DNA from 2 places in the Lacrimispora sphenoides JCM 1415 genome. Region 1 is predicted to be linked to the other one. Evidence: a T-box and tRNA genes for the amino acid it is inferred to sense, from the RefSeq annotation. Region 1 holds a T-box; the other holds one or more tRNA genes.
What was found. The T-box of region 1 lies ahead of pheS (phenylalanine--tRNA ligase subunit alpha). A T-box ahead of a tRNA ligase gene usually reads a tRNA of that ligase, here a tRNA-Phe.
Positions count from the first base shown of each region.

Region 2: it encodes a tRNA-Phe, which carries the amino acid that the T-box ahead of pheS (phenylalanine--tRNA ligase subunit alpha) is inferred to sense. The anticodon was not compared.

Region 1 covers NZ_LT630003.1:1,956,603-1,963,574, forward strand. The annotation lists gene BMX69_RS08730 (MarR family winged helix-turn-helix transcriptional regulator) at 1-155, shown strand, start outside; gene BMX69_RS08735 (phosphopyruvate hydratase family protein) at 293-1,495, opposite strand; gene pheT (phenylalanine--tRNA ligase subunit beta) at 1,646-4,066, opposite strand; gene pheS (phenylalanine--tRNA ligase subunit alpha) at 4,085-5,104, opposite strand; T-box leader at 5,182-5,428, opposite strand; gene BMX69_RS08750 (hypothetical protein) at 5,547-5,786, opposite strand; gene BMX69_RS08755 (ABC transporter ATP-binding protein) at 6,117-6,972, opposite strand, start outside.
Region 2 covers NZ_LT630003.1:4,082,929-4,089,900, reverse strand. The annotation lists gene BMX69_RS18560 (methyl-accepting chemotaxis protein) at 1-550, shown strand, start outside; gene BMX69_RS24950 (hypothetical protein) at 666-800, shown strand; gene BMX69_RS25270 (MarR family winged helix-turn-helix transcriptional regulator) at 806-964, shown strand; gene BMX69_RS18550 (desulfoferrodoxin family protein) at 1,053-1,445, opposite strand; gene BMX69_RS18545 (DUF1848 domain-containing protein) at 1,644-2,579, shown strand; gene BMX69_RS18540 (MBL fold metallo-hydrolase) at 2,642-3,523, shown strand; gene BMX69_RS18535 (cysteine hydrolase family protein) at 3,536-4,048, shown strand; tRNA gene BMX69_RS18530 (tRNA-Phe) at 4,149-4,221, shown strand; tRNA gene BMX69_RS18525 (tRNA-Gly) at 4,265-4,335, shown strand; gene BMX69_RS18520 (V4R domain-containing protein) at 4,927-5,451, shown strand; gene BMX69_RS18515 (GGDEF domain-containing protein) at 5,497-6,756, shown strand; gene BMX69_RS18510 (sensor histidine kinase) at 6,852-6,972, opposite strand, start outside.

The DNA of each region.
Region 1 (6,972 bases):
ACAGAAGACCGAAAGGTGCGCACGGCGCCGGACATTTTGAACCGGGTCACAATGATCCAAGGTTCAACGGACACGGTTCCAATTGCTTTGGCAGACGTGGGGAAGGCAGGCATATGCCTCCGCATCCTGAAGCTCCTCACGATGACGATAAATAAGCAACAATATCCTGCTAATAACAGCATTGGCGCTGTCTTGGCAATTGGGGAGAGAAAAAAGGCAGCGACTGTAAAAACAACCGCTGCCTTTTTCATGCAGTTCCAGACACTACTGCTCTTTCTATTCCTTTAGCCAGTCAAAAAGAATATTCCATGACTGCCCGTCCAAATTTTCTGTAAAAATCTTCAATGCGCAGAAGTTCATTGTATTTGGCGGTACATTCTCCTCTGCACGGTGCTCCGCTCTTCACATAATCAGCACCGACAGCTGCTGCCATATCCGCAAGGAAAGACTCTTCCGTATCCTTTCCATCACTGGCAATGATCACCTTATGTCCGGCTTTTCTTGCCTTCTCTACCATTTCCAATGCCCCGGTTACCGTCCCCGCCTGTTCCATACGGATGATCGTAGCATTCGCCGCAGCAAAATCATCGGACACCAAAAGCGTACGGTGTTCGAGGAGCTTCATCATTTGCTCTCTTCCCTCCATGTCTTCTTTCCAAAGTCCGTTTAGGACCGCACAGATGGGAAAGCCGTCTGCCAGCCTCAGATAATAGGCGAGCATATCCTTTTGCTCCCTGTTTATGGAGATTCCCCCCTTCCTGCTTTCCTTTGAAAAACAGTAAGTGCCATCTTCCTTTACGTACAGACGGTCTGCATCAGCATTGATGGCTACCAGCACATCTGTCCCCGGCTTATATCCGGTAAGCTTAAAGGAATCCATTAAATAATGCAGTGCTTCTTCTGAGTTTTTCATATCCGGTTCAAAGCCGCCGCCAACTCCTGTGGAGGTGCTAAAGCCGCTTATGGATAAAAGCCTTTTTAATGTCTGGTAAATCTCTACTCCCATGCGAAGTCCTTCCGAATAGGAATTTGCTCCCTGAGGCACAATCATGATCTCCTGGAAATCAAGACCTTTTTCCCCGCCTCCTCCGCTGATCATGCTCATCATGGGAACCGGCATCACAGGAGCTGAGGTTCCTCCAAGATAACGGTAAAGCGGCAGATGAAGTCCTGCTCCTGCCGCCCTTGCAGCCGCCATGGATATAGCAAGAACTCCCTGGTTCCCGTCTTCTTCTGCCCGGTTCTCCTCTGCCGCCTGGGAAAGCATCCGATCGATCCTTCCCTGGTCTGATGCATCCTCAAACAATATTGTTTCTGAAAGCCAGCCACCCACGAGTTCTGCCTGTTTCTCTGCTCTGCCGGTGTCTCCCAGGGAAACCGTCGCTCTTCCATGAGCGCCGTTTTCCAGGATCACTTCAGCCTCCACTCCGGGATACCCCCAGGAATCCCGGACAATCCTTCCTGTTATTTCTATAATATCAAGGCTGTTAAACATCTTTTTGCCTCCCTGTCCTTTCTTACATTCATAACGTAAGGATTGACGGAATTTACCACATCCATGCAGGTACAGAGAAAAAAGATGCCAGGAGATTTTTCTTTCATCCTGGCATCTTTCTTTGAAGATTTACTTGTAAAACGGCATTATTTATGCCCGAAGTTCAATTCCTAAACCCTGTAATCCGTTAAGGATCTTTTTCATTACAGCAAGAACCTCCTGCTCTTCTAAGGTGTGATCACCTGCACGGAAGGTGATGGAATAAGCGACGGACTTATATCCTGCTAAAATCTGGGTTCCTTCATAAATATCGAAAAGTTCATAGCTTTCCAGTATCTTTCCTCCCCGCTGTTCGATGATCTCTTCAATCTGTCCGACCAGAATTTCCTTTGGTACCACCATGCTGATATCTCTGGTAACAGCAGGATATTTTGCAATTCCGGTGTATTTCCGGTCAAAACTTGTAAACGGAATCATGGATGGCATATCGATCACAGCCACATAGGCCCGGTCCCCAATCTTATAGTTGTCAGCCACCTCCGGATGGACTTCTCCCAGATATCCGATGGTTACCCCATCATAAATGATATCTGCCTGTCTTCCTGGATGAAGGAATGTTTTTCCGCTCTTTGGATCATAATGAGGCCGTTTGTGCATTCCGGTTTTATCGAAGAATTCTTCAATCACGCCCTTCATATCAAAGAAATCGCCGTCACCGTAAAATCCCAGGGTAAACTGCATTCTTTCATCGGGAAGCTCGGTCAATGGAAGCGCCTTTGGAAGATAAATATTGGCCAGCTCGTAAAGGCGGACATTCTTATTGCGACGGTTGTAGTTGGTGGATAAGGAGTTTAACATTCCATGAAGTGGGGAGGTTCTCATAACGCTGAAGTCCTCTCCCAATGGATTTAATATATTCACTGTCACACGGAGCGGACTGTCCTCCGGGATCAGCAGACGGTCAAATACCTTGGGGCTTTCAAAGGAATAGGTCATTCCCTGGGAAAATCCAGAGAATTCCGCCACTTCTCTTGCCACCTCTTCTATTCTTAATTTGTATGACAGCTTGCCGGTCGTTGCCTCACCTGTGGGCAGGGATACGGGGATCTTATCATATCCAAAGAATCTGGCAACTTCTTCCGCCAGATCCGCCATACAGTCCAAGTCCTGGCGGAAGGTGGGAATAAGGATTTCATTTGCTGTCTCATTGTATTCCAAATCCAGCTTTTTAAAGTATCCAAGCATTGTCTCCGCTTCGATCTCAGTACCCAGAAGCCGGTTCATCTTTTCTGGCTCAAAAGGAAGTCTTTTCCCCTCCCGTTTCTCAGGATATATGTCAATCATGCCGCCTACGACTTCTCCTGCACCCAGCTCCTCAATCAGCTGGCACGCGCGGTTAATCGCTTCCTCAGCGTTGTTAGGATCAAGACCCTTTTCAAATTTACCGGAAGCATCGGTCCTTAATCCGACTTTTTTAGAAGAAAGGCGGATATTGGTTCCATCAAAGCAGGCACTTTCAAACACCATGGTCTTCACCTCATCGGTGATTTTGGAGTTTTCTCCGCCCATGATACCGGCGATTCCTACTGCCTTTTCTCCGTCGTTGATCATGAGAACGGTGCTGTCCAGCTTTCTTTCCTGTTCGTCAAGAGTCTGGAAGGTATCGCCTTCTCCCGCGCATTTTACAACGATTTCATGATTTGAAAGCAGGTCATAGTCAAAGGCATGCATTGGCTGACCATACTCTTCCATTACATAATTGGTAATATCCACGATATTATTAATAGGACGGATTCCGCATGCTGCAAGGCGTCTCTGCATCCAGGCCGGGGAAGGAGCAAGCTTGATATTTTTCACCATTCTTGCACAATAACGGGGACAAAGTCGGCTATCCTCTACGGAAATCTTTAAATAGTCATGGATATCCTCACTGTTTCCTGTTGCTGTTACCACCGGAGGTACAAAGGGCTTACGGAAGGTAGCAGCCGCTTCTCTTGCAATTCCTATTACACTGTAGCAGTCCACACGGTTTGAGGTGATTTCGTATTCAAATACGGAATCACGAAGGCCCAGCACTTCTATAGCATCAGCACCTATTTCCGTATCCTCAGGAAGAATGTAAATCCCGCTTTCCGGTGCATCCGGATACATTTCATTGGAAGAGCCCAGCTCTTCAATGGAGCACATCATGCCGCAGGATTCAATTCCTCTCAGTTTCCCCTTCTTGATCCGGATTCCTTCTTCCGGAAGGGCGCCGCCGTCATGGCCTCCTGCCACCTTGCCTCCGTCTAATACCACAGGAATTTTATCTCCGGTCTTTACATTGGATGCACCTGTAACGATCTGTACGGTTTCCGCTCCAACATTAACCTGGCAGATGATCAGTTTATCCGCATCCGGATGACGTTCAATGGATAATATCTGTCCAACTACTATTTTCTCTAAGTTTTTATCCAGGCAAACATAGCCCTCAACCTTTGATCCGGTAAGCGTCATAGCATCTGTATATTCCTGTGCCGTCACGTTTAAATCCGGAACGTATGCTTTAATCCATGATAATGGTGTATTCATTGATCTATCTCCCTTTCCTTAAAACTGTTTTAAGAATCTGATGTCGTTCTCATATAATAATCTCATGTCATCGATTTCATATTTTAACAGGGCAATCCGCTCCAATCCAACTCCGAATGCAAAGCCGGAATATTCATTGGGATCGATTCCGCTCATTGTAAGCACATTTGGATGAACCATGCCGCAGCCAAGAATCTCAATCCAGCCGGAACCTTTACAGAAACGGCAGCCTTTTCCGCCGCATTTGAAACAGGTAACATCCATCTCCGCGCTTGGTTCTGTAAACGGGAAATGGTGCGGACGGAATTTTACTTTTGTCTCCAGACCAAAAAGCTCTCTTGCAAACTCTGCAAGGGTTCCCTTTAAATCCGCAAATGTGATATTTTTATCAATCACTAGTCCTTCAATCTGGTGGAAGGAAGGGGAATGGGTTGCATCCACCTCATCAGACCGGAATACACGGCCGGGAGCCAGCATGCGGATCGGCAGCTTGCCCTTTTCCATGGTCCTGACCTGAACCGGTGATGTCTGGCTTCTTAATACGATGTTGTCACTGATATAAAAGGTATCCTGCTCGTCTCTTGCCGGATGATTCTTAGGTATATTCAGTTTTTCAAAGTTATAGGAATCGTATTCCACTTCCGGTCCTTCAATGACCTCATATCCCATACCAACGAAGATTCTCTCAACCTCTTCCAGAGCAATGGTATTTGGATGGGTGTGGCCTACCTTATTCCGTCTGCCGGGAAGGGTTACATCAATTACTTCCTTTTTCAGCTGTTCTTCTCTGGCTCTTTTTTGCAGGGCGGATATGGCATCCTCTAATTTCCCCTCGATCACGGCCCGGGCGTCATTTACCATCTGCCCCACCTTTGGCCTGTCTTCCGGAGCAACATCCTTCATACTCTTTAATACACTGGTCAGCTCACCCTTTTTTCCAAGATAAGCAACTTTAATATCGTTTAATTTTTCCAGCGCATCGGAAGCTTCAATCTGCTTTAACGCTTCCTGTTTGATTTTTTCCAATTGGTCCATCATCGTGCTCTCCTTCTTTTCATGATCATATTTTACTTTTGCTGCTTTAACATCGAAATAACTAAAAAAGCTCCGCCCCAAAAAGGGACGAAGCTATATTCGCGGTACCACCCTGATTCCTGCGTATGACACAGGCACTCGGTATACGTAACGTGTATTGACGTCATGACTTACCCGCCAGAACGGCAGCCAAAGCCGCCACTGGTTTCAATCATGCTGCTTCGGTGGGAAATTCAATCTCTTAGCTGAACTTAAAAGGGCTTACAGCCGATGGCCCCTTCTCTCTGGAAGAAAATAAGGATTTACTTACACCTTCATTGCATTTGATGTTTTTAATTGTAACGTTACGTACCATTGTAATAACGGATGTTCAAAATGTCAAGGATTATTTTCATATGGATTATATCAGAAGGAAATACGTCGGGTCTCTGCCCGTTTTCCTTTCTTAAATCGCATCCTTATAAGCTTCTTCTAAAATTCTTTTAAATTCAAGGAGTATTTCATAGGTTTCAGCCCGTTTTTCCAGATGCTCTATAAAAATATCAATATACTCCTTATCTTCGGCTCTTTTTGTTTTCTCAATCTGAACTTTTTCTTTTTCTTTATTATAAAAATGGGCCAACGCAACTAAAAGCACACTCTCTGTTAACAGTGCACCCAACAACATAATATCTAAAAAACTCATTTTTTCCCCCTGTTCTTTTAAACCATAAAATCGGCCAAGACTTTTATACTGTCTTTTACAGAATCAATATCTTAAACCGCCTGTAATGTGATTATAATAATCATCCATCCCCCCTCCCCTTATCCGTAAACTGCAAAGGAATTCTTACGGGGCTGAAACAGACTCTCCTGGTTTCCATAATGATTTCAAACATAATCCTACCGCCTTTTATATAGTTATTATTACTAATGTTGAACTTTATAAAGTATATCATAACAGAGAAAAAAAGAACAGCGTCAGAAATCATATCCAAATATCTTTCTGACGCTGTTTTTTATTATCTTTTGGAAACTACACAGCAAACTGGCTGTTATAAAGCTGTGCGTAAAATCCATTTTGGGAAAGCAGGCTTTCATGAGTTCCCTGCTCAATGATATGGCCATCCCTCATTACCAGTATCACATCCGCTTCTTTAATTGTAGAAAGACGGTGAGCGACGATAAAACTGGTACGCCCTTCCATCATCTTTCCAAATGCCTTCTGTATTTTTATCTCGGTTCTGGTATCAATGGATGAAGTGGCTTCATCAAGAATCAGCATGGGAGGAAGGCACAGCATAACTCTGGCAATGCATAAAAGCTGCTTCTGGCCTTGGGATAAATTTCCGCCGTCTTCCGAGATAATGGTATCATATCCTTCCGGCATACGCCTGATAAAACTGTGGGCATGAGCCTCCTTTGCCGCCAGAATGATCTCTTCCTCATCCGCATCCGGCTTTCCATATGCAATATTTTCACGAATGGTCCCTGACTTAAGCCATGTCTCCTGCAGCACCATACCGTAACTGGTTCTTAAGCTTTGTCTGGTCATATGGCGTATATCTGTCCCATCTACCCGGATGGAACCGGAATCCACATCATAAAAACGCATGAGAAGATTGATCACCGTGCTTTTTCCGCAGCCCGTAGGGCCTACGATAGCTACTCTCTGGCCCTTACGTACGTTTAAATTCATATCCTCAATCAAGGCGACCTCAGGATTATAGGAAAAGTACACATGTTCCAGAGAAATCTCTCCCTTTGCGTTGCCAAGAACTGCAGCGTCCGGCTCCTCCGGGACCTGAGGCTCCTCGTCAATCAGTTCAAACACTCGTGCAGCAGAGGCCAGGGCATTTTGAAGCTCAGTAACCACTCCTGATATTTCATTA
Region 2 (6,972 bases), 2.1 Mb from region 1:
TCATTCGGCTATGGAAGAGGTAAGCTTATCTTCTGAAAAAATATCCGGTATCACAAAAATGATTGAGGATATCGCATTTCAGACCAACATTCTGGCTTTAAACGCCGCAGTTGAAGCAGCCCGGGCCGGGAGTGCGGGTCAAGGGTTTGCGGTGGTTGCAGGAGAGGTCCGGAACCTCTCAGCCAGATCTGCTGATGCGGCAAAACAGACTGCCCAGCTGATCGGGAATACGGTAAAAGCGGTTTCAGAGGGAAAAAGGCAGACGGCTGAGACGGCAGGAATCCTTAAGGAGATCGCCGATAAATCCATTCTTGTAGAACAGGTTATGGAGGAAATTGAATCAGCCTCATTGGAACAGGCCAAGGCTATGGAGCAGATCCTGGGAGGACTATCCCAGGTATCTGCCGTGGTGCAGTCCAATGCGGCAGCAGCGGAGGAAAGCTCGGCTTCCAGTGAAGAACTGGAGGCACAGGCCCAGGCGTTAAGGCAGGAGGTTGCAAAGTTCCAACTATTTGAGGAAACTGTTTCCCACGAAGAAAATGATAATTAAAAAATTAATCCTGGTTTACGATCCTCCAAAAAGGAAGTTTACAAAAAGGATAATTGTTAAGCATTAAGCCTAACGATTACCGATAAATTGTAAATAAATATTATTGGAGGATTTTGTGATTCCGATTAGTTTTACCCTCGAAATGCCCATGAATGGCGGAATATTTACTTCTGGCGGAACGGTTGAGGGAAATGCAAAGGGACAGTATGATTCGTTTCAGGAAACTATCAAGTTTTTTAAGAAACGGTAGGAACGTTGATAAATGATTCAAATCGTTGTATACTAAAAGACAATAAATATATTGCCAATAAATTAGGGGCTACGAAGCAAAACGTTACGCAGTTGATTAAAAGCCTTGAAAAGAAAGGCCTGGTTGCGATCGCCCCAAGCAAAAAGGATAGAAGGAGGGCATAAGAATCGCCGCAGGATTATGATCCTGCGGCGATATTGGAAACAGAGAATGCCTCTTTCCTTGAGTGTACTTCAGGGAATACTTTTTTCGTTACGCCTCTGTTTTCCAGAATCCGTGAAGATTGCAGTAGGCAAAAGCGGCTTTTGGAGAATCACCGTTCTCCAGAGTAAAGCAGGCCACCGGTTCACAGTCAGGGCTTAAGCTTACTCTCATGACACTTCCTGCCGTTGTCTGTAAGCAGACCCAGGAAATGTTGTGTTCCTCGGTCATGGGATGGAACGTGCTGCCCACCTTTACAGTCACATGATTTCCTTCTGTCTCAATGACCGGAACATGTTTTTCCGTGGCACCATCCGAAGTATTAGGTTCCAATATTTCAAAAGGTTTCAAACTGTCCGGAAGCGCAGCATTGGGAGTACCAGAGATGGCTTCCAAAATGACGTTATGATTTTTGTCAGTTAAAAATACAGGTTCATTTTTCATGGGGTTCCTCCAATTGTAGATGATGATAGAAAACGGCTTCATTTCATATATCAGAATTCCCAGTTATTAGGCAAAACATTATGCCAACTTATTCCAGACAGATGCCATATTCGAAATTCTTAAAAAAGTGAAAGAGGTTGAAGCGGGCGTATGGAATGCTTATAATGATCTTACTAAGAAGAAACAGGAGTGAGAACTATGATACTCAGTGTCAGCAGGCGGACTGATATTCCACAATTTTATTCGGATTGGTTTTTTAACAGGCTGGAAGAAGGGTATCTTTATGTAAAAAACCCCATGAACAGCCATCAGATCAGCCGGATCGACCTATCTCCGGAGCAGGTGGAGCTTATGGTATTCTGGACAAAAAATCCGGAGCCTATGATGAAACGAATCCGGGAACTTGGAAGCATCCCTTACTATATCCAATTTACATTGACGGGATATGGAAATGATGTTGAGCCTGGACTGCCGGATAAAAGGCATTTGATCGATATTTTCCGGGAAACGGCAGAAAAAGTGGGAAAAAGCCGTATGGTCTGGCGGTATGATCCCATATTCCTTAACGGCCGTTACAGAGAGGAATACCATTTGCGGGCCTTTGAAGAAATCGCCAGAGGTGTATGCGGTTCTGCGGAAAAAGTAGTGATCAGTTTTCTGGACAAGTATGGAAAGACGGAACGTAACATGAAGGGAATCCCGGTAGAAGAATTGGATGAAGAAGGGATGAAAAGGCTGGGCAAAGGACTGGCTGCGATTGCAGGTACTTACGGACTCAGGATTGAAGCATGTGCGGAAATAGCTGATTTAAGTTCTGCCGGGATTTCACGAGGAAGCTGCATTGACCCTGCGATGGCGGAATACTTAATCGGCGGTCCGGTATGCCGGAGGAAGGATAAAAATCAAAGAACAGAATGTGGATGCATGGAAAGCGTTGAAGTGGGAACTTATGACACCTGCCTGGCCGGTTGTAAGTATTGCTATGCCAATGACAGTGTGGAGGCAGTGAAGAGGAGACGCACATTATACGATGAACATAGCCCGCTGCTTTGCGGAAGGGTGGAAGAAGGAGACAGGATTTCGGAGCGGAAAGGAAGGTCTGTCCGGAAAGATCCGACTCTTCCTTTCCTGTAAGATCATTATCAGCATTAAAACTACAGTTTTCAAAGGATTTCTACTATATGGAGGTTTCCCAAATGTATGAGTTAAATCAGGTTAGCACAAATAGTTATTATGTTCAAAGCCCGGCAAAGATTGGCATTGTTAAGCTTAACGATACGGAAGTATGCCTTATTGACAGCGGAAGTGACAAAGATGCCGGGCGGAAAGTCAGGCAGATACTGGATGCCAATGGCTGGCGGCTGACGGCAATTTATAATACCCATTCAAATGCCGATCATATCGGAGGCAATAAGTATTTACAGAATCAAACCGGATGCAAAGTTTATGCCCCCGGTATTGAATGCGACTTTACGAACCACACCATCCTTGAGCCTTCTTTCCTGTATGGCGGATTCCCGCCAAAGGACTTAAAGCACAAATTCCTGATGGCTCAGGAAAGCAGTGCAGAACACCTTACAGAGGGGGTTCTTCCGAAGGGTATGAGTGTGATTCCTCTTCCCGGTCATTTTTTTGATATGGTGGGTTTTAGAGATATGGATGACGTCGTTTATTTGGCAGACTGTCTGTCGAGCAAAGAAACACTGGAAAAATACCAGATCGGGTTTATTTATGATGTATCCGCTTACCTTGACACCTTGGAAATGGTAAAGACCCTGAAAGCAAAGGTTTTCATCCCTGCCCACGCAGAAGCAACGGATGATATCGCCCCGCTCGCTCAGATTAACATTAACAAGGTACATGAAATAGCAGATAAGATACTTGAAATTTGTAAAGATCCGATTATCTTTGAAAAGGTTTTACAGCAGCTTTTCAATGACTATGGTCTGTTAATGAATTTTGAGCAATATGTACTCGTTGGCAGCACGATCCGCTCTTATCTTTCCTGGCTAAAGGATACCGGGCGAATGGAAGTGATTTTCGAAAATGGACAGCTGCTCTGGAAAACAATAGAATAAAGGGGTATTTAAATGGTATTGTTGGTAGTAGATACACAGGATATGATTGTTACAAATGAATTGTTTCAATATGAAACATTTGTAAATAACATGAAGCAATTAATTCATTTAGCAAGAACCAAGGGCATAGAGATTATTTATGTTCGTCACGATGATGGTTTTGAGCTGACTAAGGGCGTAAAAGGATTTGAAATATTTGAAAAATTTGCTCCAATGAATGAGGAAAAGATATTTGATAAACATGTTAATAGTGCATTTAGGGATACTGGTTTATTAAAATACCTGCGCTCTAAAAACGAAGATACTATTATGATTACAGGTCTGCAGACCGATTACTGCATAGATGCAACAATAAAGTGCGGTTTTGAACATGGATTTGAAATTGTTGTTCCGGCTTATTGCAATACAACTGTTGATAATGAGTATATGACGGCGGAACAATCCTACAAATATTATAATGAGAAAATGTGGAATTCCAGATATTCAAGGTGTGTAAGTTTTGACCAGGCATGTGATATGTTTTAAAGATTTTACTGAGAATTATATTTTTTTGAGATAATTTAGAAAACTTGTCTTGACAATATGGTAGAAATCTTGTAGAATTATTCGTGTTGCAGGTGGTTATGCCCAGATAGCTCAGTTGGTAGAGCAGAGGACTGAAAATCCTCGTGTCGCTGGTTCGATTCCGGCTTTGGGCATTGTGCTTTTCAAAGCACTTTTGAAAAACTTCAGAAATTCCGTGCGGGTGTAGTTCAATGGTAGAACACCAGCCTTCCAAGCTGGATACGTGGGTTCGATTCCCATCACCCGCTTTAGCAAAAGAAACCTATTTTTGGCATTAGTCAAGAATGGGTTTCTTTTCATTCTTGATCGATTCTTAATCCTTATTCCCTCTATAATAAAATGATATAAATATTCGGATTTTCAATAATTTTGCAGTAATGAATTTTATTTTATTCACTTTGGAACATAAAAATGATATTTTGGAACATTGATAGATAACATAAAAGATTTTCTGGTATGCTAGTTTAATAGTGTACTGAAAAGATCCATAATTTTCTTAGGAGAATACAAGAGAAAGCAAACTTTACAACAAATTATTCAGAATGAGTAATAAGCGGACGTTAAATCATGACACATACGCGGTCCCTCCATAGGGGTAGACTTTATACTCTGCCATGAATTATTTAGGACATTAAAAAGGCAATTTGAAACAGATTGTTCATAATAGCAAAATAAATCTTGTACAATAAAATGAATATATATTTCTCCCTATGAATCGTAAGCCTTCCAAGTCTGATGTAAGCCGGTAAAGAGTTATGAACTTTCTCTCGTATGCGATTGTCCAGAATCGGCGGGGGGCTTTGTTATCATTTTACAGTACATATTAAGGAGGAGTTTTTATGATTTATGAAAGCAAACCATCTCAGTTCACCTGGGAATCCCTTGGAAACATTAATGAGGGAAGAAAGAATATGGGCTCTGATGTACCGGTGCTTGTTTACCGTCTGCTGCAATACACCTTAAAGGATATCCTGGCCCGTGAATATGACGAGGAGACTTCCAGCCGCCTGTTTAGGGCTGCCGGGCACTTGGCAGGTAAAGAACTGGCAAAAAATGTACTGGATCTTTCGGGCGATTTTGATTTCTTCATCGCCAATTTAACGAATAAGCTGATGGAGCTGAAGATTGGTATCCTGCGTATGGAACGAATGGATATGGATTCCCTGTCATTTACACTGACCGTTTCAGAGGATCTGGATTGTTCCGGCCTTCCCATTTCAGGAAAGACGGTTTGTGATTATGATGAAGGCTTTATAGCGGGGATTCTGGAAGTTTACAGCGGTTGTCAGTTCCGAGTGAAAGAGATTGACTGCTGGTCTACCGGAGACCGAACCTGCCGGTTTGCGGCTGAGAGCCTTGGATAAGGGGCGGCAGGAGTATAGGTATGAGTCATGATTAGGAGGCAGGGGATGAACCAGGAAGATCATACGATGCTTATAACAATACAAAATTTTTTAGATAACTTGCTGTCTGGGAAACAATGCGGCTTTTTGGAGGCAGAGGACTCTTCGCCGGAATGGCAGGAACTTATTGGACAGATCAATCAATTGACTCATGATATCAATGAAATGAACCATCTGGCGATTGACTTATCGGAAGGAAGGCTGAATGGACCACTTCCTACCAGGCACAATTATCTGTCCGGTCCCCTAAAGCAGCTGCACTCGCGGCTCTCTGTTTTTACCCAAAGCGGGAAACTGCTTAAAGAAGGATATGTGGTCAGCAAGCTTGAGTATACCGGAGAACTGTTTGAGATGTTTAATGGATTGATTGACCGGGTTGCAGGCGCATCGATACGAGATAACGGGGAGGCTGCCGGGAAGATTCCAGCTCCTGTCAGCAGCTGGCGTTATCATCAAATCCTTCAGGCGCTTGATCTCCTTCATATTTCTGTGTTAGAGGTAGATTTTGGCGGACATGTGGTATATGCCAATCGCCCTGCGAAACGGATATTGAGGGATATTGAATATTTAACGATTCAGCAGGTTCAGGGCAATGCCCTGCTGACATTGATCGCAGAGCTCGGAGAGCAGGATAACTTTCCGGTTTTTCGTGAAGTTTATGATGACAGCAATAATACATGGTATCGGATTATGTCAAACAGGTGCATACTGCCCAATGGTCAGGTCCTGTACCTGTATGTTATCGAGGATGTCAGTGATTGGAAAACCAGAGAACACCGCTTGCAGATGACTGCGTCGACAGATATCATGACGGGTGTATATAACCGGGAAGCAGGGCTGAAGGAACTGGAAAAGACCTTGTTATACGGCGACGTTCCAAGTTGCCTGGTCTTTATTGACATTGACAACTTAAAGGTAATTAATGACACATATGGACACGATGAGGGTGATTATACCATTAAGAGCATTGCGAAGGTGATTTTACACTCTGTTCGCAGTTCGGATGTTGTCTGCCGATATGGCGGCGATGAATTTTTCATCATCTTTAAAAACTGTATGGAGAATACTGCTGAAAAAATCATATCACGTATGCACTGTTTACTGAAAACGCTGGAGTGCACAGCTTCAAAGCCCTATGGGTTGTCGTTCAGCCACGGCATTTTGTCTTTTAACACAGAATCTGGATATACTACGTCAAATCTTTTGCAGGAAGTGGACCGGAGAATGTATGCATGCAAAAAAAGCAAAAAGAAAGAGCAGATTTAGCCTCATCAAGCAGCGAAGGAGAATGCAAATATCCGATTGACTGGCCGGGATTGTAAATCAGGGCAAGGCAGGAAACAGCTTGCCCCAATTCTTTTTCATTTGGTCAGGTTCTCGCTTAACCTTGGAATATGGACCCTGACCAGGAATTTCTTGTTTTTAAAATCCTCTTCATATATTACAAATCCACCTAAACCTTCTGCAATTTGTTCCACGATT